Regions from separate parts of the Microbacterium kribbense genome, predicted to be linked through region 2. Evidence: predicted binding sites of a transcription regulator. Region 2 holds the regulator's gene; the other holds the start of a gene.

Region 1 (9,759 bases), on a different contig from region 2:
TTCGTGCCGCAGACCAACAACGTGTTCCCCTCGCTGACGATCGCCGAGAACCTGCAGATGGGACTGTTCCAGAACCCGAAGATCTATCGGGAGCGGCTCGAGTTCGTGACCGGGATCTTCAGCGAGCTGGGCTCGCGGCTGAACCAGCGTGCTGGGTCGCTGTCGGGCGGCGAGCGCCAGATGGTGGCGATGTGCCGCGCACTGATGATGGACCCGACCGTGCTGCTGCTGGACGAGCCGTCGGCGGGGCTGTCGCCGGTGCGCCAGGATGACGCGTTCATCCGTGTCTCGGACATCAACAAGGCGGGCGTGACCACGATCATGGTCGAGCAGAACGCGCGGCGCTGCCTGCAGATCTGCGACCGCGGGTACGTGCTCGATCAGGGCAAGGACGCCTACGAGGGCACCGGTCGCGATCTGCTGAACGATCCCAAGGTGATCGGCCTGTACCTGGGCACCCTGGGCACCGAGGCCGCGTAGCCCCTCCCCTGCGCTGCGCTGCGTCGGGCACCCGTGTCCGTGCCCGCGCTCGCCGCCCCGCCGCCCCGCCGCCCCGCCGAGAAGGCGCACCTCGCGCCGAGAAGGCGCGTTCCACGCCGAGAAGGTCCGTCCCACGCCGAGAAGGTCCGGGCCCGCTACACACCACCTCGCCGACAAACACACCACCTCGCGAAAGCACAGCAGAAGTGCCCCGGGCCATCGGCCCGGGGCACTTCTGAATGCGGACTAGTTGGTCCGGGTGTAGGTGTTGTCGGCGTTGTACTTGAAGATGCCGATCACCGCACCGTGCGGGTCGCCCTTCGCGTCGAACGCGCTCTCTCCGGAGTAGCCCTGGTAGGCCGGCACGCCGCCGTCGTTGATGATCTTGGCGCACTTGACGAAGCTGTCGCACTTCGTGCCGTTGCCGGATCCGCCCGAGACCTCCTGCATCTTGGCTGCCATGTCCTTGCCCACGGTCGACTTCGCTGCCAGTGCCGACAGCGACATCAGCACGACGGCGTCGTAGGCCTCGGCGGCGTAGGTGAAGTCCTTGACCTCGCCGTTGCCCTTGCCGGTCCAGTACTTCTGGACGCGGCTGGTGAAGTCATCCGCCAGCTTCGGCCCGGGGCGGGTGCCCTGGGCGCCTTCGAGCGAGACCGACATGTCCTTCTTGTTGCTGTAGTCGACCGTGTTGCCGTCGACCAGGTAGAAGTCCTTCGACGGCAGACCCGCGTTGACCATCAGCGGGCCGATCGTCTTGAACTGGTCGAACGAGACGACCGCGACCGCATCCGGGTTCGCCGCCTTGATCGTGGCGACCTGCGAGTCGAACTGCGCGTCACCGACGTTGTACGAGGCCTCTGCGACGACCTTGCCGCCGGTGGACTCGAACGTGCTCTTGATCGCTGCCGCCAGGCCCGTGCCATACGGGTCGTTCTGGTAGATGATGCCCAGCGACTTGTGGGCGTCCTGCGCGATCAGGTTGCCGAGCACTTCGCCTTGCAGCAGATCGCTGGGCGCGGTGCGGAAGAACAGGCCGTTCTTGCCCGGGAAGTCGGTGAAGTCCGGCGACGTGTTCGACGGCGACACGGTGAGGATGCCTGCGGCGACGTTGCCGTCCAGGATCAGCTTCGTGACGCCCGACGCAGCCGCTCCGACCATTCCGGTGATGCCCGCGCTGCGCAGCTTCGTGACCGAGGTCTCGTACGCCTTCGTGTCGGTGTCACCCTCGTCGGCGGCCGTGTAGTCGATCGTGATGCCGGTCTTGGCTTCGTTGACCTCCTGGACGGCCAGTCCCACGGCAGCCTCCATGGGCGGGCCGAGGAATGCCAGCGAACCGGTTTCGGGCAGCAGCGACCCCATCTTGAAGGTCAGCTCCGTTGCCGGCCCTGCTGAAGTGTTCCCCGACGGGGATGCTGACGGCGTGCTGCTGCAGCCCGCCATAACGAGAGCCGCGGCACTTGCCAGCGTGAGGATGGCAACGCCCCTTCCGCGGCGCAGGCCCTTAAGTCCGTTCATGGTGCTCCTTTGCTTGACGTGGTCGTGCCACGTCCTCCCACCATATGGCGAGAACGCGCCTGATGCGGCTCCGATAAGTATCGGTGCGTTAACGATCCGCGCCCGACGGGCGGGGCGGATGCCACAACCGGCATACTGTGACCCTCATCGCCGCCGGGCACCGGCATCCGCGCCTCAGGTGATGTCGGCGACGGGGTTGATCCCGGGCGCGTCGTGCGCGCGGCGCACGGCGATCAGCGAGTCGATGGTCAGGACGATCAGAGCCACCCAGACCAGGGCGAAGCCGATCCATCGCTCCAGCGGCATGTCCTCGTGCAGGATCGCGGCGCCGATGACGAATTGCAGGATGGGGTTCAGGAACTGCAGCAGGCCGACCAGGCTCAGCGGCGCGCGCCGGGTGGCGGCGGCGAACAGCAGCAGCGGCACCGCGGTGACCACCCCGGCCATCAGCAGCAGCACCCCGTGTCCGATGCCGGCGGTGCCCACCGTGATCCCAGTGGTGGCACTGACCCAGATCAGCATGCCGGCGGCGACCGGGATCAGCCACGCCGTCTCGAGGGCCAGCCCGCTGAGGGCGTCCACCGACGGGCCGATCCGGTTCTTCACGAGCCCGTAGAAGCCGAACGAGAACGCCAGCAGGAGGGAGATCCACGGCATCTTGCCGTAGCCGATCACGATGACGGTCACGGCCGCGGCAGCGAAGCCGATCGCCGCCCATTGCAGGCGGCGCAGCCGCTCGTGCAGCACCAGCACGCCCAGCAGCACCGTGACGATCGGGTTGATGAAGTACCCCAGGCTCGCTTCGATCACGTGCCCGGTGAGGGTCGCGATCAGATAGACGGTCCAGTTGACGAAGATCAGCACGCCCGCCAGCGCCGACAGCCCCAGCAGCCGCGGCTGGCGCACGATGCGGCCCAGGGCCGACCATCCGCGCATGACGGAGATGGCGATGACGCAGAACACCACCGTCAGCAGCACCCGCCAGGCCACCACCTCCCAGGGGCCGGAGGGCAGCAGCGCGATGAAGTACAGCGGGAACAGGCCCCACAGCAGGTAGGCGACGAACGCGTACGCGCCGCCGACGACGGCCGGGCGCGCGCGCGGGCCGCCGGCATCCTGCTGTGTCACTTCTCCACCTTCTCACCACGACCGGCCCCGACACGACGAAGGGTCCGCAGGCCGAAGCCTGCGGACCCTTCGCGCACAGAACTAGCGGACGACGATCGCCAGGACGTCGCGAGCCGACAGGACGAGGAACTCGTCAGCGCCGAACTTCACCTCGGTCCCACCGTACTTGCTGTACAGCACGCGGTCGCCGACGGCGACGTCGAGCGGGACGCGGTTGCCGTTGTCATCGATGCGACCCGGACCCACGGCGACGACCTCGCCCTCCTGGGGCTTCTCCTTCGCGGTGTCCGGAATGACCAGACCACTCGCGGTGGTCTGCTCGGCCTCGACCTGCGTGATGACGATGCGGTCCTCGAGCGGCTTGATGGAAACCGACACGGTCTACCTCTTCCTTGTTGAGACTGAAGACTCGTTAGCACTCTGACGTGCCGAGTGCTGATCCCAGTTTATGCATGAGTTGGCACTCACGCAACGCGAGTGCCAACTCGGCGGGTGCTCGTGCTCGCGTCCGGCAGGTGCGGATGCTGGGCGGTGCTCGTGCTCGGCGGGCGCGGGGGCCGGTGCGCCCCTACGCTGGACGGGTGCAGATGTCTGAACTGACGGCCCTGCTGACCCCGCACGGGCTGGCGCTGCTGGGCGATCTCGGGCCGATCTCCTCCACGGCCGAGGCGGCGCAGGCGGTGTCGCGGCTGCGGGCGGCCGGTGAGGCGCCCGACCTGGTCGCGGCGGTGGTCGGACAGGCGCACCTGCGGCAGAAGGCGACCGCGAAGTTCGGCGAGTTCGCGAGTCGGATGCTGTTCACCCGCGCCGGTCTCGAACAGGCGACCCGGTTGCCGGTGGCCGCGCGCCACGCCGGCCGGATGCGGGCCGCCGGCCTCACCCGCATCGCCGATCTGGGCTGCGGCATCGGCGGCGACTCCCTCGCGTTCGCCGGCGCCGGCCTGACGGTGCAGGCGGTGGATGCCGACGAGGTGACGGCGGCGATCGCCGCCTACAACCTGGCCGTGTTCGGCGCGGATGTGACCGTGACGCACGGGCAGGCCGAGACATCCGACCTGGGCGTCGTCGACGCTCTGTGGCTGGATCCGGCCCGCCGCACGGCCGGGCACCGTGAGACGCGACGGGTGGGCGCGGCCGACTATGCGCCGCCGCTGGAGTGGGTCTTCGACGCCGCGGCGAGCCGGCCGACGGGTGTGAAGCTGGGGCCCGGGCACGACCGCGCGGCGCTGCCGGCCGACGCCGAGACCCAGTGGGTCAGCGCCGACGGCTCGGTGGTCGAGCTGGTGGTGTGGACCGGTGCCCTGGCGCGGCCGGGTGTGCGGCGTGCGGCACTGGTGCTGCGCGACGGTCGGGCGCACGAGCTGACGGCAGCCGCGGATGCCCCAGATGCCGCGGTGCGCCCGCTCGGCGGCTACCTGCACGAGCCCGACGGCGCAGTCATCCGGGCGCGGCTGATCGGTACCGTGGCACAGCAGTTGGACGCCGGCATGCTCGATCCTCGGATCGCGTACCTGACCGGCGACGGCGCGGTCACGAGCCCGTTCGTGCAGTCGTTCCGGGTGCGCGAGACGATGCCCGCCAATGCCAAGGCAATCAGTCGCGTGCTGGTCGCGCACGGGATCGGACGGCTCGAGATCAAGAAGCGCGGCATGGATGTCGACCCCGCCGCATTCCGTCGCTCGCTGACGCTGCGCGGCGACGCCGAGGCGACGCTGGTGCTGACGCGGGCCGGCGGCAAGCACGTGGCGATCCTCGCCGACCGGGTCGGGTGAGGGCGGGGCGCAGTCAGCTGAAGAGGCCGCCGTGGTTGGCGGTCCACAGCAGCCAGCCGGCACTGTAGAGCACCGAGAGGATGCCGAGGGCCAGCGCCCAGCCGGCGACCACGCGGCTCTCCAGTGGGCGCCGCAGGCCGACGCTCGCGGTGACGATGGCGACCAGTCCCAGCGGGAATCCCCAGCCGACGAAGAACGACACGACCAGGCCGACGATCGCCAGGCCCAGTGCCCAGCCGGCCCAGCCGCGGTGCGGCCTTGCGGGCTCGGGCTCCAGCCATTGCGCGTCGGCCAGCAGGTCGACGTGTTCGTCCGGGCCGGCGGTGGTCGGGGGCACATCGACCGGGGCAGTCGGCAGCCGGCCGAACCCGCCGCGGTGCTCGCCGGGCAGACTCGTGCTCGGCTCGCTGCCGAGGTCGATCCCGCGCGCGGACGCGTCCGGGTTACTGGGGCCGGCCGACGCGGTCCCTTCCGACTCGCCTACTTCGTCCCCCGCCGCGTCGTCCGCCACGGCGGCCACGTCACTCGCGACACCGTCCGCCGCGGGCCGCACGCCGGCGGCGCCTTCGGTTCCCGGGCGCTCCGCCTCGCTGCGCTCGCCCAGCGATTGGTTCATCGACGCGTCATCCTGCTCAGGCGCACTCATGCGGCATCCGATTCAGCGACCTGGATCTCGGTGACCGGCAGCGTCGAGTCCGCGCCGAAGGCGAGCGTCGACGGGCGGCGACCGGCCGCGATCAGCTGACCGGCCAGGCCGGCGATCATGGCGCCGTTGTCGGTGCACAGGCGCAGCGGCGGGATGCGCACCGTCACGCCGGCCGCGGCGGCGCGCTCCAGGGCGACCTCGCGCAGGCGGCGGTTGGCGATCACTCCCCCGCCCAGCAGCAGGCGCGGCACGTCGTGCCGGGCACAGGCATCCAGCGCTTTGGTGACCAGCACATCGACGACCGCCTCGCGGAAGCCGGCGGCGACATCCGCGATCGGCACCGGCTCGCCGGCCGCCTCGCGCTGCTCGACCCAGCGGGCGACGGCGGTCTTCAGGCCCGAGAACGAGAAGTCGTAGCGGTGCGCGGCCATGTCCGACGCACGTGACAGCCCGCGCGGAAAGCGGATCGCGGTCGGGTCGCCGCCGGTCGCCGCCCGATCGATCTCGGGACCGCCGGGATAGGGCAGGCCGAGGATGCGCGCGACCTTGTCGAACGCCTCGCCGGCGGCGTCATCCATCGTCTCGCCGAGCAGCTCGACGTCCGCCGTCAGCTCGCGCACGAGCAGCAGCGAGGTGTGCCCCCCCGAGACCAGCAGCGCGACGGTCGGGTGCTCCAGCGGCTCGGCGTCGAGCACGTCGGCAGCGATGTGGCCGACGAGGTGGTTGACGGCGTAGAGCGGCTTGTCCAGCGCGACGGCGAGCGCCTTGGCGGCGCCGACGCCGACCATCAGGGCGCCGGCCAGGCCCGGACCGGAGGTGACCGCGATCGCATCGAGGTCGGTCAGCGCGACCTGCGCCTCGGCCAGGGCGGCGGCGATGGCCGGCTGCAGTGCCTCGAGGTGCGCGCGGGCGGCGACCTCGGGCACGACGCCGCCGTAGCGGGCGTGCTGTTCCATGCTGCTGGCGATGGTGTTCGACAGCAGCGTCCGGCCGCGGACGATGCCGATCCCGGTCTCGTCGCAGCTGCTCTCGATGCCCAGCACGAGCGGTTCAGGCGTCATCTCGGGTCCCTTCCTGCGCCGGGTTGGCCGCCGCGCCGCGCAGAACTCCTTCGATCCGCGCCGCAATGCCCGAATCAGGCCCGTTCCGCGCCGATTCGGCCGATTTCAGAGGAGTTCTGGCCGCCGGGTCGGCCGCACGAACGCGCAGATCGGCCTGCATCACGATCGCGTCGACGTCGTCGGGCTGGTAGTAGTGCGCCCGGCGGCCCACCTCGCGGAACCCTTCGGACGCATACAGCGCCTGGGCGACCGGGTTGTCGGCGCGCACCTCGAGAAACAGGTCGCGCACGCCGCGCGCGACGGCCTCGTCGATGAGGGCATCCAGCAGCATCCGGCCCCAGCCACGGCCGCGGGATGCCGCCGCCACGGCGATCGTCTGGATGTCTCCGTCGCGCGACCGGCTCGGCGCGCGCAACCCGCCATAGCCGGCGAGCGCGCCGCCCGATTCGAGCACCAGGTAGCGGCCATGCGGCGAGACGAGCTCGTCGCGCATCAGGCGCTCGCTCCAGGCGTCGGTGGGGAAGGATGCCCGTTCCAGCGCCATGATCGCGTCCAGGTCGTCGCGGGTGGCGGTGCGGATGGCCGCGCCGTCGTCGGGCTTCATGCGCTGACCTTCTTGGGCGGAGCCGGCGGGACCACGTCGGGCGAACGCAGGTAGAGCGCGTCGGCCGGGCCGACCACCCGGCCGGCGGCGAGCGCACGCGCCGCGACCAGCGCGATCATCGCGGCCGACACCGCGTGCGCGTCGACGCGCTCGGCGCCCTCCGCGGCCAACACCGCATCGAGCGCGTCCCGGTGGGCCAGCTGCGGCCCGGCCACCCGGATCGGCAGCCCGTCGTCGCCGATCCCGTCGTACACCGAATAGGCGAACTCGCGGCGCCGCGCGTCGGTGGCGACGGCGAACCGGCCGGGCTCGGCATCCGGCGCGTCGGTGAGGACATCATGCAGCAGGCGCTCCAGCGCGATGGCATCGTGGCTGACGACCGGGATGACCGGAATGCCCCGCCCCAGCGCGAACGCCCGCGCGGCGGCGATCCCGATGCGCAGGCCCGTGAACGGCCCCGGCCCCATGCCTGCGGCGACGTGGGTGATCTGCTCCCGCACGCCACTGCCCGATCCGGAATTGCGCCCATTGCCCGACACCGAAGCCTCCCGGCTGTCTGAACCGGAAGTTCGCGCAGTATCTGACCCGGAAGTTGAGGACGCGAAAAAGGCATCGCCGGATGCCCGCGACACGCCGCGACGCACCTCCGGATCATCGATCACCTGCTGCAGCAGCGTGCCGATCACTTCGGCATGCGCGAGCGGGTCGGCGCTGGACACCTGCGCGCGGATCACCCCGTCGGCGTCGATCAGGGCGACCGACGTGCCGAGGGAGGTGTCGATGCCGAGAATCACGTCTCCAGGGTAGTCGGCGGCTCTGGATGCCTGCCACGCGGGGATATCAGGTATGTCGCGGCCGCCCGCCGCGCCGGGGCATCAGGTGCACCGCGGCCGTCCGCCCGCCGGGCCGCGACACGCTCTACGGGCGGCGCGTGATCGTCACGGTGCGCGGGTCGGGGGCATCCTCGTCTTCCGGATCCCAGTCCGACGCGACGCCGACGGCGCGCCCGAGCTCGACCTCCCACCAGCTCTCGCGCAGGCCTTCGGCCATGCCGCGACCCCACTCGACGACGACGACCGAGCCCTCCACGTCGATGTCGAGGTCGTCCAGCTCGAGCGCCGAGCCGAGCCGGTAGGCGTCGACGTGCACCAGGGGCGGTCCGCCGACCAGCGACGGATGCGTGCGGGCGATCACGAACGTCGGGCTCTGCACCGGCCCGCGCACGCCGAGCCCCTCCGCGATGCCGCGGGTGAGCGTGGTCTTGCCTGCTCCGAGCGGACCGGCCAGCACGACCAGGTCGCCGGCCGACAGCATCCCGCCGATCTGCCTGCCGAGCTGCTCCATATCGGCCGCTGAGGCGATCTCGCGGCGTCCGGTGAGGGCATCCAGCCCGCTCACGGGGTCACTCCCGGCCAGGACTCCTCCGATCGGTGCACCGAACCCGCAGAAGCAGCCCACCAAGCACCGATCCGGCGCAGATCAGAGGAGTTCTGCCCGCCCGAGGCTCGAGCCGCGCTCACGCGAGGGCCGTGCACCGCGCTCACGCGCCGACCTGACGGCGGGGCACGCGCGGGCCGATCCGGGTGACCGTCTCGTAATTGATGGTGGATGCCGCCGCCGCCCACTCCTCGACGGCCGGAACGCCGGCCTCCGGGTCGCCGAAGAGCACCACCTCGTCGCCGACCCGCACCGCGGCGTTGCCGACGTCGACCACGAACTGGTCCATCGCGATGCGGCCCGAGACCTGGTAGCGCCGGCCGCCGATCGTGACGGGGCCGGCGTCGGATGCCTGCCGCGGCACGCCGTCGGCGTAGCCGATCGGCACGAGCACGAGTGTCGTCTCGCGCGGTGTGCGGTAGGTATAGCCGTACGACACGCCATGGCCGGCATCGACTCGGCGCACCGCGATGACGGCAGCACGCAGGGTCATCGCGGGGCGCAGCCCGAGTTCGGACGAGGTGCGGTCGTCGAACGGCGACAGGCCGTAGATGCCGAGTCCGACGCGCACGCAGTCCAGGCGCGTCTCGGGCAGCGAGAGCGCGGCCTGGGTGGCCGCGAGGTGGTGGATGCGGGGGCTCAGGCCGGCAGCGGATGCCGCGTCCGCCGCCGCCCGGAACCGCGCCAGCGAGGCCCGGTCCTCTTCGGGAGAGGTGTTCGAGAGGTGGCTGAACAGGCCTATCACACGCACCCGGCCGGTCCGCTCGAGACGGGCGGCTTCGGCGAAGACCGCGGCGGTTTCGCCGGGCGCGATGCCGTTGCGGCCCAAGCCCGTCTCGAGCTTGAGGTGCAGCACGGCGGGACGGTCGGCGGATGCCGCGTCGGCCGCGTCGTGCAGCTGACCCATCCGCGAGATGCCGAGTTCGATGCCGGATGCCACGGCATGCGCGAAGGACGTGCCGGGGGCGTGCAGCCAGGAGAGGATCGGCGCGTCGATGCCGGCCTCGCGCAGCTCGAAGGCCTCGGACAGGTCGGTCACGCCGAGCCGGGTGGCGCCGCCGGCGAGTGCGGCGCACGCGCTGCGCACGGCGCCGTGCCCGTATCCGTCGGCCT
Region 2 (9,759 bases):
ACCCGCACGCCCTGGGGGCGGCGCCGGCCGTGGGCGGTCGGCGGCAGTCTGCTCACGGCCCTCTGCCTCGTGCTCACCGGACTCGCCCAGACCCCGCTGTGGATCGGGGTGGCATGGACGGGCGTCTCGATCGGCATCGCGGTCGCGTCGGCCGCCTTCACGGCGATGATCGCCGATCAGCTGCCCGAGACCCAGCGCGGCGCGGCGGCCGCAGCGGCCAGTTCCTCGCAGGCGGTGGGCATCGTGCTCGGCGTAGGCGCGGTGGTGCTGCTGGGTCTCACGGTGCTCGCCGGCTACCTCACCCTCGCCGCGTTCACGGCCATCGTGGGCACGGCGGCGGCGCTGCTGCTGCCGGATCCGGCCCCGGATGCCGCACTCAGCGCGCGGTGCGCGGGCGGCTTCGGCTGGGAGTCGCTGCGCGACCGGGATTTCGGCTGGGTCGTCTCGGGCCGCTTCGTCACCAACGTCGGGAACGCACTGCCCACCACGCTGTTCCTGTTCTTCCTGATGTACGGCCTCGGGCAGCCGCAGCCCGAGGCGGAGGACAACCTGCTGCTGGTGATCGTGGTCTACACGGTCTTCGTCGTGATCGCCTCGGTGCTGTCAGGCTGGTGGTCCGATCGCACCGGAGCGCGCCGCACCCTGACGGTCGGCTCGGCGATCGTGCAGGCGCTGGCTGCCATCGTGATCGTCATCCGCCCGTCACTGACCACGACGATGGTCGCGGCGGCCCTGCTCGGACTCGGCTACGGCGCGTTCTCGACGGTGGGGCTCGCCTTCGCGACCGACCTGCTGCCGCATGCCGACGACAACGCGCGCGACCTCGGCCTGGTGAACACCGCGGCGGCGCTCGGCCAGCTGGTCGGGCCGCTGGTGGGCGCGCTGCTGGTGGGCCTGGTCGGCGGGTTCTGGCTGCTGCTGATCGTCAGCGCGGTGTTCTCGGTGGGCGGCGGCCTCATGTCGGGTCGTGCCCGCGAGCGCGTGCATCCAGCGTCGCCACGGCCAGATCCAGCAGCGCGTTGAACACGCGCGGGCGCATCGCGGTCACCAGATGCGTCGTGCGCGGCACCACGATCAGCTCGGCGTGCGGCACCAGTCGGGTGAACATCCGCTCGTTGACCCGCAGCTGGTCGAACTGGCCGTTGATGAACCACATCGGGATCGTGATGTTGCGCAGCGCCGCGACCAGATCCAGCACCGACAGGCTCGCCAGCGCGACGTCCTGCGCAGCGAAGGCATAGCCGCCGGCGCCGAAGTCGGCCCGGGTCTGCGGCGGCAGGGTGCGCTCGGTCAGCTGCTCGGCCAGCCACATGCCATGGTCGGGCAGCGCATCCACCCGGCGTGCCAGAAAGCGATACGCGGCCAGGCCCGCTCCGCGCGGGATCGCGGTGCAGGATGCCGCGATGAACGCCGCGACCGGGGGAGGGTCTGCACGCCCGACGTACGCCGTGCAGACCAGGCCACCCATGGAGTGGCCGGACAGCAGCACCGGACCGCGGGTCGCCGCGTCGGTCACGGCCGCGTCGATGGTCGCGAACGCACCGTCGAGGGTGAACGGCTCGTCCATGCGGGTGCCGTGTCCGGGCAGGTCCACGGCCGTGACCGGAATCCTGAGCCCGTGCAGATGCTCGACCTGGGCGCGCCACATCGTCGCCGACGTGCGGATGCCGTGCACCAGCACCACCTGCACCGTCATCGTCGCCTCCGATCTGGTCCTCGTGCACGAGCGTATTCTGTAGCCACGCCTTCCATTCCCATCTTCCTGACCACCTGGCGCGCCGACCCGCTCACGATCGGCGTGCTTGTGGTCGCGGCCGTGTCGTACCTGTGGGGCGTGCACTGCGTCGCCCGTCGCGGCGGTTCCTGGCCGCTGCACCGCACGCTGATGTTCCTCGGCCTCGGCCTCGGCTCGTATGCCGTCATCGAGCTCGGCTTCCTCGGCGCCTACGGCGGCCAGCTGCGCTGGGCGTTCACCACGCGCATCGCACTGCTGATCTTCGTGATGGCGCCGCTGATCTCGCTCGGTCAGCCGCTGCAGCTGATCCAGCAGGCCACCGGGCCCACCGGGGCGGGCCGCGTCGTGAAGGTGCTGCACACGCGGGTCGTCCGCATCTTCGGCAATGCGATGGTCGGCTCGGCACTGGTGGCCGGGATCTTCTGCCTGTTCCTGACGCCGCTGGGCTGGACGCTGCGGGGCGCCGGCTGGATCGACGAGGGCCTCGGCCTGATCGTGGGGCTGTTGGGCCTGCTGCTGGTGCTGCCGCTGGGGGCGCTGGCAGCTACGCAGACCAGCCTGTTCATCACGGTCGAGTTCCTGCTCGCGTTCGTCGAGCTGGTGATCGACTCGATCCCGGGCATCCTGCTGCGCCTGAACGGGGCCGTGCTCGACCACGCGCCGACGATCGTCGGCACCGCCTCGTGGTGGCCGAACCCGCTGCACGACCAGCACCTGTCCGGCGACTTCCTCTGGTTCATCGCGGAGATCGGCGACGTGCCCGTGCTGCTGATCCTGATGTTCCGCTGGATGCGGATGGACCGCCGCGAGGCGAAGTCGTACGACGAGCTCAGCGACGAAGACTACGACGCCATGATGCAGGCCCACCTGAGCGGGGCCGCGCTGGCCGCCCCGGTAGAATCGGGGGAACATGTCCCCACGCGCCACGCAGTCTCTTCAGCCGTCCGCGACGCCTCCCGAGCTGATCCGTAACTTCTGCATCATCGCCCACATCGACCACGGCAAGTCGACCCTCGCCGACCGGATGCTGCAGATGACCGGCGTGGTCGCCGACCGTGACATGCGGGCGCAGTATCTGGACCGGATGGACATCGAGCGCGAGCGCGGCATCACGATCAAGAGCCAGGCCGTGCGGATGCCGTGGTCCACCGGTGCGCAGACCTTCGCGCTGAACATGATCGACACTCCCGGCCACGTCGACTTCACCTACGAGGTCTCGCGCTCCCTGGCCGCCTGCGAAGGCGCGGTGCTGCTGGTGGATGCCGCGCAGGGCATCGAGGCGCAGACCCTCGCGAACCTGTACCTGGCGCTGGAGCACGATCTGCGCATCATCCCGGTGCTCAACAAGATCGATCTGCCCGCCGCCGACCCCGACCGCTTCGCCGCCGAGCTGGCGAACCTGATCGGCGGCAGCCCGGACGACGTGATGCGCGTGTCGGGCAAGACCGGCGCCGGCGTCGAGGACCTGCTCGACGAGATCGTCGCCGCCGTGCCGCCGCCCGTCGGCGACCCGGACGCGCCGGCACGGGCGATGATCTTCGACTCGGTCTATGACTCCTACCGGGGTGTGGTCACCTACGTGCGGATGATCGACGGCAGCTTCACGCCGCGCCAGCGGGTGCTGATGATGTCCACCCGAGCCACCCACGAACTGCTCGAGATCGGCGTGTCCAGCCCCGAGCCGACCCCGGCCGAAGGCCTGGGCGTCGGCGAGGTCGGCTATCTGATCACCGGGGTGAAGGACGTGCGCCAGTCCCGCGTCGGCGACACCATGACCGATGCCCGCAAGCCCGCGCAGCAGGCACTGCCCGGCTACACCGACCCGAAGCCGATGGTGTTCTCGGGGCTGTATCCGATCGATGCCAGCGACTACGGCGAGCTGCGCGAGGCCCTCGACAAGCTGAAGCTGTCGGATGCGTCGCTGGCCTACGAGCCGGAGACCTCGGTCGCGCTCGGATTCGGGTTCCGCTGCGGCTTCCTCGGCCTGCTGCACCTGGAGATCGTCACCGAACGGCTCGAACGCGAGTTCGACCTCGACCTGATCACCACCGCCCCCAGCGTGATCTACGAGGTCACGACCGACACCGGCGAGACGGTGACCGTCACCAACCCCAGCGAGTACCCGGACGGCCGGGTCGCGACGGTTGCCGAGCCCATGGTCAAGGCCGCGATCCTGCTGCCCAAGGAGTACGTCGGCGCCGTGATGGAGCTGTGCCAGGGGCGCCGCGGCAGCCTGCTGGGCATGGACTACTTCTCCCAGGAGCGCGTCGAGCTGCGCTACGACATGCCGCTGGGCGAGATCGTGTTCGACTTCTTCGACCAGCTCAAGAGCCGCACGCAGGGGTACGCGTCCTTGGACTACGAGCCCAGCGGCACGCAGGAGGCCGACCTGGTCAAGGTCGACATCCTGCTGCAGGGCGAGCGGGTGGATGCCTTCAGCTCGATCGTGCACCGCGACAAGGCCTACGCCTACGGCACGATGATGACCGAACGGCTGCGCAAGCTGATCCCGCGCCAGCAGTTCGAGGTGCCCATCCAGGCCGCCATCGGCGCGCGCATCATCGCGCGCGAGAACATCCGCGCGATCCGCAAGGACGTGCTGGCCAAATGCTACGGCGGCGACATCTCCCGCAAGCGCAAGCTGCTCGAGAAGCAGAAGGAGGGCAAGAAGCGCATGAAGATGGTCGGGCGCGTCGAAGTCCCCCAAGAGGCGTTCATCGCCGCACTCTCGGGGGACGTCGAGGGCAAGGTCAAGAAGTAGCCCGATGCCTCCGGGTCAGGCGATGTCCACCGCGGCGGCCCGCGCCCGGCGCCCCTGAGCGGCGGGCGGCGGGGCGGCTCCGAGCCACTGCGCACGGTTGCCGCGGGCCAGGCCGATCGCGATCCACGTTCCGGCCGCCAGACGCAGCAGGTCCGCGACGAGCGTCGCCGCCATCGTCCCCACGACGGCGTTGACCGCGATCCCGAGCACCGGCAGCGGCAGCACCCAGGCGTTGACCAGCCGCACTCGCACCAGACCGATGATCACCAGCAGCATCCCCAGCTGTGCGACGATCTCGAGCACGAAGCCGACCGTGCCCACGGTGCCCAGGACCGTGTCACCGGTGACGGCCAGCGCCGTCTGGAACGCCGCGTCCCGATCGGGCTGCTGGGCCAGGGCCACGATCGTGAGCCCGGTGGCGTTCGAGATGCTGAACCCGGCGGGGCCCACCACCGCCAGCGCGGCCCCCAGCGCCCGGCGGTACCTTTGGCGCATGGACGGTGATCGCCGCCTACGAGCTGGGGCTGGTGGTGCCCGGCGGCGCATGACGTGCACGCCGTTTTCAGCATCGCGTCGGTAGGCTGGAGCCCATGCGCCGAGGGACCTTCCGGGACGAGACGGTGGACTATGCCGCGGTCGGGGCATCGCAGGCACCCGACCTGATGCAGTACCCTCCCGAGCGCAGCATCCCTGCCGAGCAGTCCTGGCGGATCGGCAGCGGCCAGAGCCGTTTCACGACGGCGTCCGAAGCGCTGCTGTCCTGGCGCGCGCTGCGCGACGGCGGGCTGCGCGTCTCAGACGTGCGCCCGGCCGCAGGTCCCATGTACACCGGCGTGGCCTTCGACCACGACGGCACCCCGGTCGTGCCCAGTCGGCTCGAAGCAGATCAGCGCTTCGATCCCGACGGCACGCCGTGGGTGGGCTCGGGCACCACGCTGCGCGTGCACGGCCGGGTCGCTGGCATGCGCGCCGACGCCGAACTGCGCGTCATCTTCGCCGTCGAAGAGCCGCGTCGGGTCGGCTTCGCGCTCGGCACCGTCGGCGAATCGGTCGTCAGCGGCGAGGAATCGTTCATGGTCGACTGGTACGACAACGACGAGGTGTGGTTCACAGTGCGGGCCTTCGACTCCGCCCGCGCCCTCGGCTACCGGGTCATGCCGGCACTGATCCGGCGACGACGCAAGGCGCTGTTCCAGCGGTATCTGCGGGCCATCTCGCCGCTCTACACGTCGCCGGCCTGATGGGCTCGGCTCTTCCGATCGGCGACCCGGCTCCGGCCGACGGCGCGCTGCCGCCCGGCACCGCGATAGACGCGACCGGCGACTTCGGCGTGTACCTGCACGTGCCGTTCTGCCGGGTGCGCTGCGGCTACTGCGATTTCAACACCTACACCGCCACCGAACTGCGCGGTGCGCGTCAGGATCAGTACGCTGACACGCTGCTGGCCGAGGTGGCCTTGGCCCGTGACGTGCTGCAGGCAGCAGGCGGGGTGCGACCGGCATCCACCGTCTTCTTCGGCGGCGGCACGCCGACGCTGCTGCCGCCCGGCGACCTCGCGCGGATGCTCGACGGCGTGCGGGCGACCTTCGGCATCGCCGACGGCGCCGAGATCACGGTCGAGGCCAACCCCGACACGGTGACCGACGCCGTCGCCGGCACCCTGGCCGGCGCCGGGGTGACTCGGCTGTCGGTGGGCATGCAGTCGGCCGTGCCGCACGTGCTCGCGGCGCTGGATCGCACTCATCGCCCCGACAATGTGGCCACTGCCGTGGCGGCGGCGCGCGGCGCCGGTCTGGACGTCAGCGTCGACCTGATCTACGGCGCGCCGGGGGAGTCGCTGGCAGACTGGCGCGAGTCGCTGCGCGCGGCGCTGGGCCTTGCGCCCGACCATATCTCCGCCTACGCGCTGATCATCGAGCAGGGCACCAAGCTGGCCCGGCAGATCCGCCGCGGCGAGGTGCCCGCCCCCGACGACGACCTGCAAGCCGACATGTACGAGCTGGCCGACGGAATGCTGGCCGCCGACGGGTTCGCCTGGTACGAGGTTTCGAACTGGGCCCGCGGCGACGCGCACCGTTCGCGGCACAACCTCTCGTACTGGCGCAATGCCGACTGGTGGGGCTTCGGCCCCGGGGCGCACAGTCACATCGCCGGCGTGCGCTGGTGGAATGTGAAGCATCCAGCCGCGTACGCGCAGCGCCTGGCCGCGGGCCAGTCGCCGGCCGCCGGCCGTGAGCAGCCCGACGCACAGGCGCGCCGGCTCGAGACGGTGCTGCTGCGCTCCCGCATCCGGGAAGGGCTGCCGATAGCCGAGATCCCCGAGCCCCGGCGCCGCGCCGTCGCCGGACTCATCGCCGACGGCCTGGTCGACGGCACCGAAGCGGTGCACGGGCGGATCGTGCTCACGCTGAAGGGGCGGCTCCTGGCCGACGCGGTGGTGCGCGCGCTCACGGACTGACCCCCGCCGACGACGCCCCGCCGAGTTCGGTAGAATTGGCACTCAGTACCATTGAGTGCCAATGTGAGGAGGGGAGAGCAGATGGTCAGCGAGCGCGGTCTGCAGGTTCTGCAGGCCATCGTGCAGGACTACGTCGAGACCCGCGAGCCCGTCGGCAGCAAGCGCATCGTCGACCGGCACGCATTCGGCGTGTCGGCGGCCACCATCCGCAACGACATGGCGCTGCTCGAGGACGAAGAGCTCATCGTCGCCCCGCACACCTCGTCCGGCCGGGTGCCCACCGACAAGGGCTACCGGCTGTTCGTCGACCACCTCGCCGAGCTCCGGCCCCTCTCGTCCGCACAGCGCAGCGCCATCACGGCGTTCCTGGACGGCTCCACCGACCTCGACGACATCCTCTCCCGCACCGTGCATGCGCTGACCAGACTCACCGGTCAGGTCGCGATCGTGCAGTATCCGTCGTTCGCCCGGGCCAATGTCTCGCACGTCGAACTGGTCGACCTCGGCGGCAGCCGGGTGCTGGTGATCCTCGTGACGGACACCGGCCGGGTCTCGCAGCGCATCGTGGGCACCCCGGCCGACCTGGACGAGGGCGACATCGGCCAGCTGCGTGCGCGGATGTCGGTGCTGGTGACCGGCCGCAGCGTCGGCGAAGGGGCCAAGGCCGTGACGGCGGCGCTGGCCGAGCGCCGCGACCAGCCGCGCCCGCTCCGGCTGGACGACGTGCTGCACAGCCTCCTGCTCGTCGTCTCCGAAGAGCTCGAGGAGTTCCGCCAGGACCGTCTGCTGCTGGCCGGCAGCGCCACCCTCGCGCGGCGCGAGGACGACTTCCAAGGCAGCATCTACCCGCTGCTGCAGGCCATCGAAGAGCAGGTGACGCTGCTGCGGCTGATGGGCGAGATGGTCGCCGACGGGGAGGGCCTGGCCGCGTCGATCGGGCGCGAGAACGAGGCGTTCGGCCTGAGCGAGGCATCCGTCGTCACCGGCGACTACGACGCGACCGGGTCCCGCGCACGCGTGGGCGTGCTGGGTCCGACCCGCATGGACTACCCGACCAACCTCGCGGCGGTTCGCGCCGTCGCGCACTACCTGAGCCGCCTGCTCGAAGAAGACGACACGTCGCGCTGAGCACCCGGCACAACATCACCCCGTGATCTGCGGGCAGGAAGGCGAATGTGGCTGACCAGGACCACTATGAGATTCTCGGCGTCCCGCGGGACGCCTCGCAGGACGACATCAAGAAGGCCTATCGACGTCTTGCCAGGCAGCTGCACCCGGACGTGAACCCGGGCGCGGATGCCGAGGAGAAATTCAAGCACGTCACGCACGCGTACGACGTGCTCAGCGACCCCGAGCAGCGCAGGCGCTACGACGCCGGCGGCGACATGCCGTTCGGCCAAGGCGGCGGCTTCGGCGGCTTCGGCGACATCTTCGAGACGTTCTTCGGCGCGGCCGGCGGCCGCGGTGCCCGCCCGCGCTCCCGTCGCGAGCGCGGGCAGGACGCCCTGGTCCGGGTGAACCTGGATCTCGGCGACGTCGTCTTCGGCGTGCACCGCGACCTCGAGGTCGACACCGCCGTGCTGTGCGAGACCTGCCAGGGCTCGTGCTGCCAGCCGGGCACCTCCGAGGTCACATGCGACGTGTGCCACGGCAGCGGGCACGTGCAGCGCACGGTGCGCAGCCTGCTCGGCAACGTCGTGACCAGCGTGCCGTGCAACGTCTGCCAGGGGCACGGCACCACGATCCCGTTCCCCTGCGCCACCTGCCAGGGGCAGGGGCGGGTGCGCGCACGCCGCACCGTCTCGGTCGACATCCCCGCCGGCGTCGAGACCGGGCTGCGGCTGCAGATGCCCGGCTCGGGCGAGGTCGGCCCCGCCGGCGGCCCGCACGGCGATCTGTACATCGAGATCACGGTCGCGCCACACGAGGTGTTCAGCCGCGACGGCGACGACCTGCTGGCGACGCTGGAGGTGTCGATGCCCGATGCGATCCTGGGCGCCACCACCGGCATCCAGTCCCTGGACGGCCCGGTCGAGCTCGAGGTGCGGCCCGGCGTGCAGTCCGGCGACGTGCTGACGATCAAGGGCCGCGGCATCACGCCGCTGCGCGGGTCGCAGCGCGGCGACCTGCGCGTGGGCGTGCACGTGGTCACCCCGACCCGGCTCGATGCCAAGGAGCGCGCCCTGATCGAGCAGTTCAAGAAGGCCACGAAGGCGCCCGGGCCCAAGCTCGCCGAGTTCCAGCAGGGACTGTTCGCGCGCCTGCGCGACCGGTTCCGGAACAGCTGACCGACGTGCCGCTGCACTTCATCGTCGCCGGCGCCGAGGCGTCCGCCGAGACGGTCGTGCTCACCGGTGCCGAGGCGCACCACGCCGCCGCAGTGCGTCGCGTGCGCGTGGGCGAGCAGATCACGATCGGCGACGGCACCGGGCTCTGGCTGACCGGGCAGTGCACCGCGGTCGCCCCGCGCGAGGTCGTCGTGCAGATCACCGACCGCGCCACGCTGCCGGCGCCGACGCCGCGCATCGTACTGGTGCAGGCGCTGGCCAAAGGCGATCGCGACGAGCTGGCCGTGCAGGCGGCCGCCGAACTGGGCGCCGACGAGATCGTGCCCTGGCAGGCCGCGCGCAGCGTGTCGCGCTGGGACGGCGCCAAGGCGGCCAAGGGGCGGGTGCGCTGGCAGAGCATCGTGCGCGAAGCCGCCAAGCAGGCCCACCGCGCGTGGGTGCCGGACGTGGCCGAGGTCACCGGCACGGCGGCCCTGGTGGCCCGGGCCGCGACGTCGCGCGTCGTGGTGCTCGACCC

The links. The regulator HrcA, encoded in region 2, represses chaperone genes, less so after heat shock. The targets are predictions, from matches to a motif close to TTNGCACTCGNNNNNNNCGAGTGCNAA.
Region 1: groES (co-chaperone GroES) is a predicted target of HrcA. The motif match lies at 3,584-3,610, and genes of this name have one in related genera.

The regions. Positions count from the first base shown of each region.
Region 1 covers NZ_BAABAF010000005.1:100,462-110,220, reverse strand. Annotated here, with positions in the region: gene ABD705_RS07750 (ABC transporter ATP-binding protein) at 1-480, shown strand, start outside; gene ABD705_RS07745 (ABC transporter substrate-binding protein) at 727-1,998, opposite strand; gene rarD (EamA family transporter RarD) at 2,173-3,126, opposite strand; gene groES (co-chaperone GroES) at 3,208-3,504, opposite strand; gene ABD705_RS07730 (class I SAM-dependent methyltransferase) at 3,708-4,898, shown strand; gene ABD705_RS07725 (hypothetical protein) at 4,912-5,544, opposite strand; gene tsaD (tRNA (adenosine(37)-N6)-threonylcarbamoyltransferase complex transferase subunit TsaD) at 5,541-6,605, opposite strand; gene rimI (ribosomal protein S18-alanine N-acetyltransferase) at 6,595-7,209, opposite strand; gene tsaB (tRNA (adenosine(37)-N6)-threonylcarbamoyltransferase complex dimerization subunit type 1 TsaB) at 7,206-8,003, opposite strand; gene tsaE (tRNA (adenosine(37)-N6)-threonylcarbamoyltransferase complex ATPase subunit type 1 TsaE) at 8,128-8,553, opposite strand; gene alr (alanine racemase) at 8,750-9,759, opposite strand, start outside.
Region 2 covers NZ_BAABAF010000008.1:175,461-185,219, forward strand. Annotated here, with positions in the region: gene ABD705_RS11935 (MFS transporter) at 1-1,023, shown strand, start outside; gene ABD705_RS11940 (alpha/beta fold hydrolase) at 956-1,696, opposite strand; gene ABD705_RS11945 (cytochrome c oxidase assembly protein) at 1,799-2,707, shown strand; gene lepA (translation elongation factor 4) at 2,646-4,496, shown strand; gene ABD705_RS11955 (hypothetical protein) at 4,512-4,991, opposite strand; gene ABD705_RS11960 (DUF1990 domain-containing protein) at 5,087-5,737, shown strand; gene hemW (radical SAM family heme chaperone HemW) at 5,737-6,954, shown strand; gene hrcA (heat-inducible transcriptional repressor HrcA) at 7,036-8,082, shown strand; gene dnaJ (molecular chaperone DnaJ) at 8,130-9,242, shown strand; gene ABD705_RS11980 (16S rRNA (uracil(1498)-N(3))-methyltransferase) at 9,248-9,759, shown strand, end outside.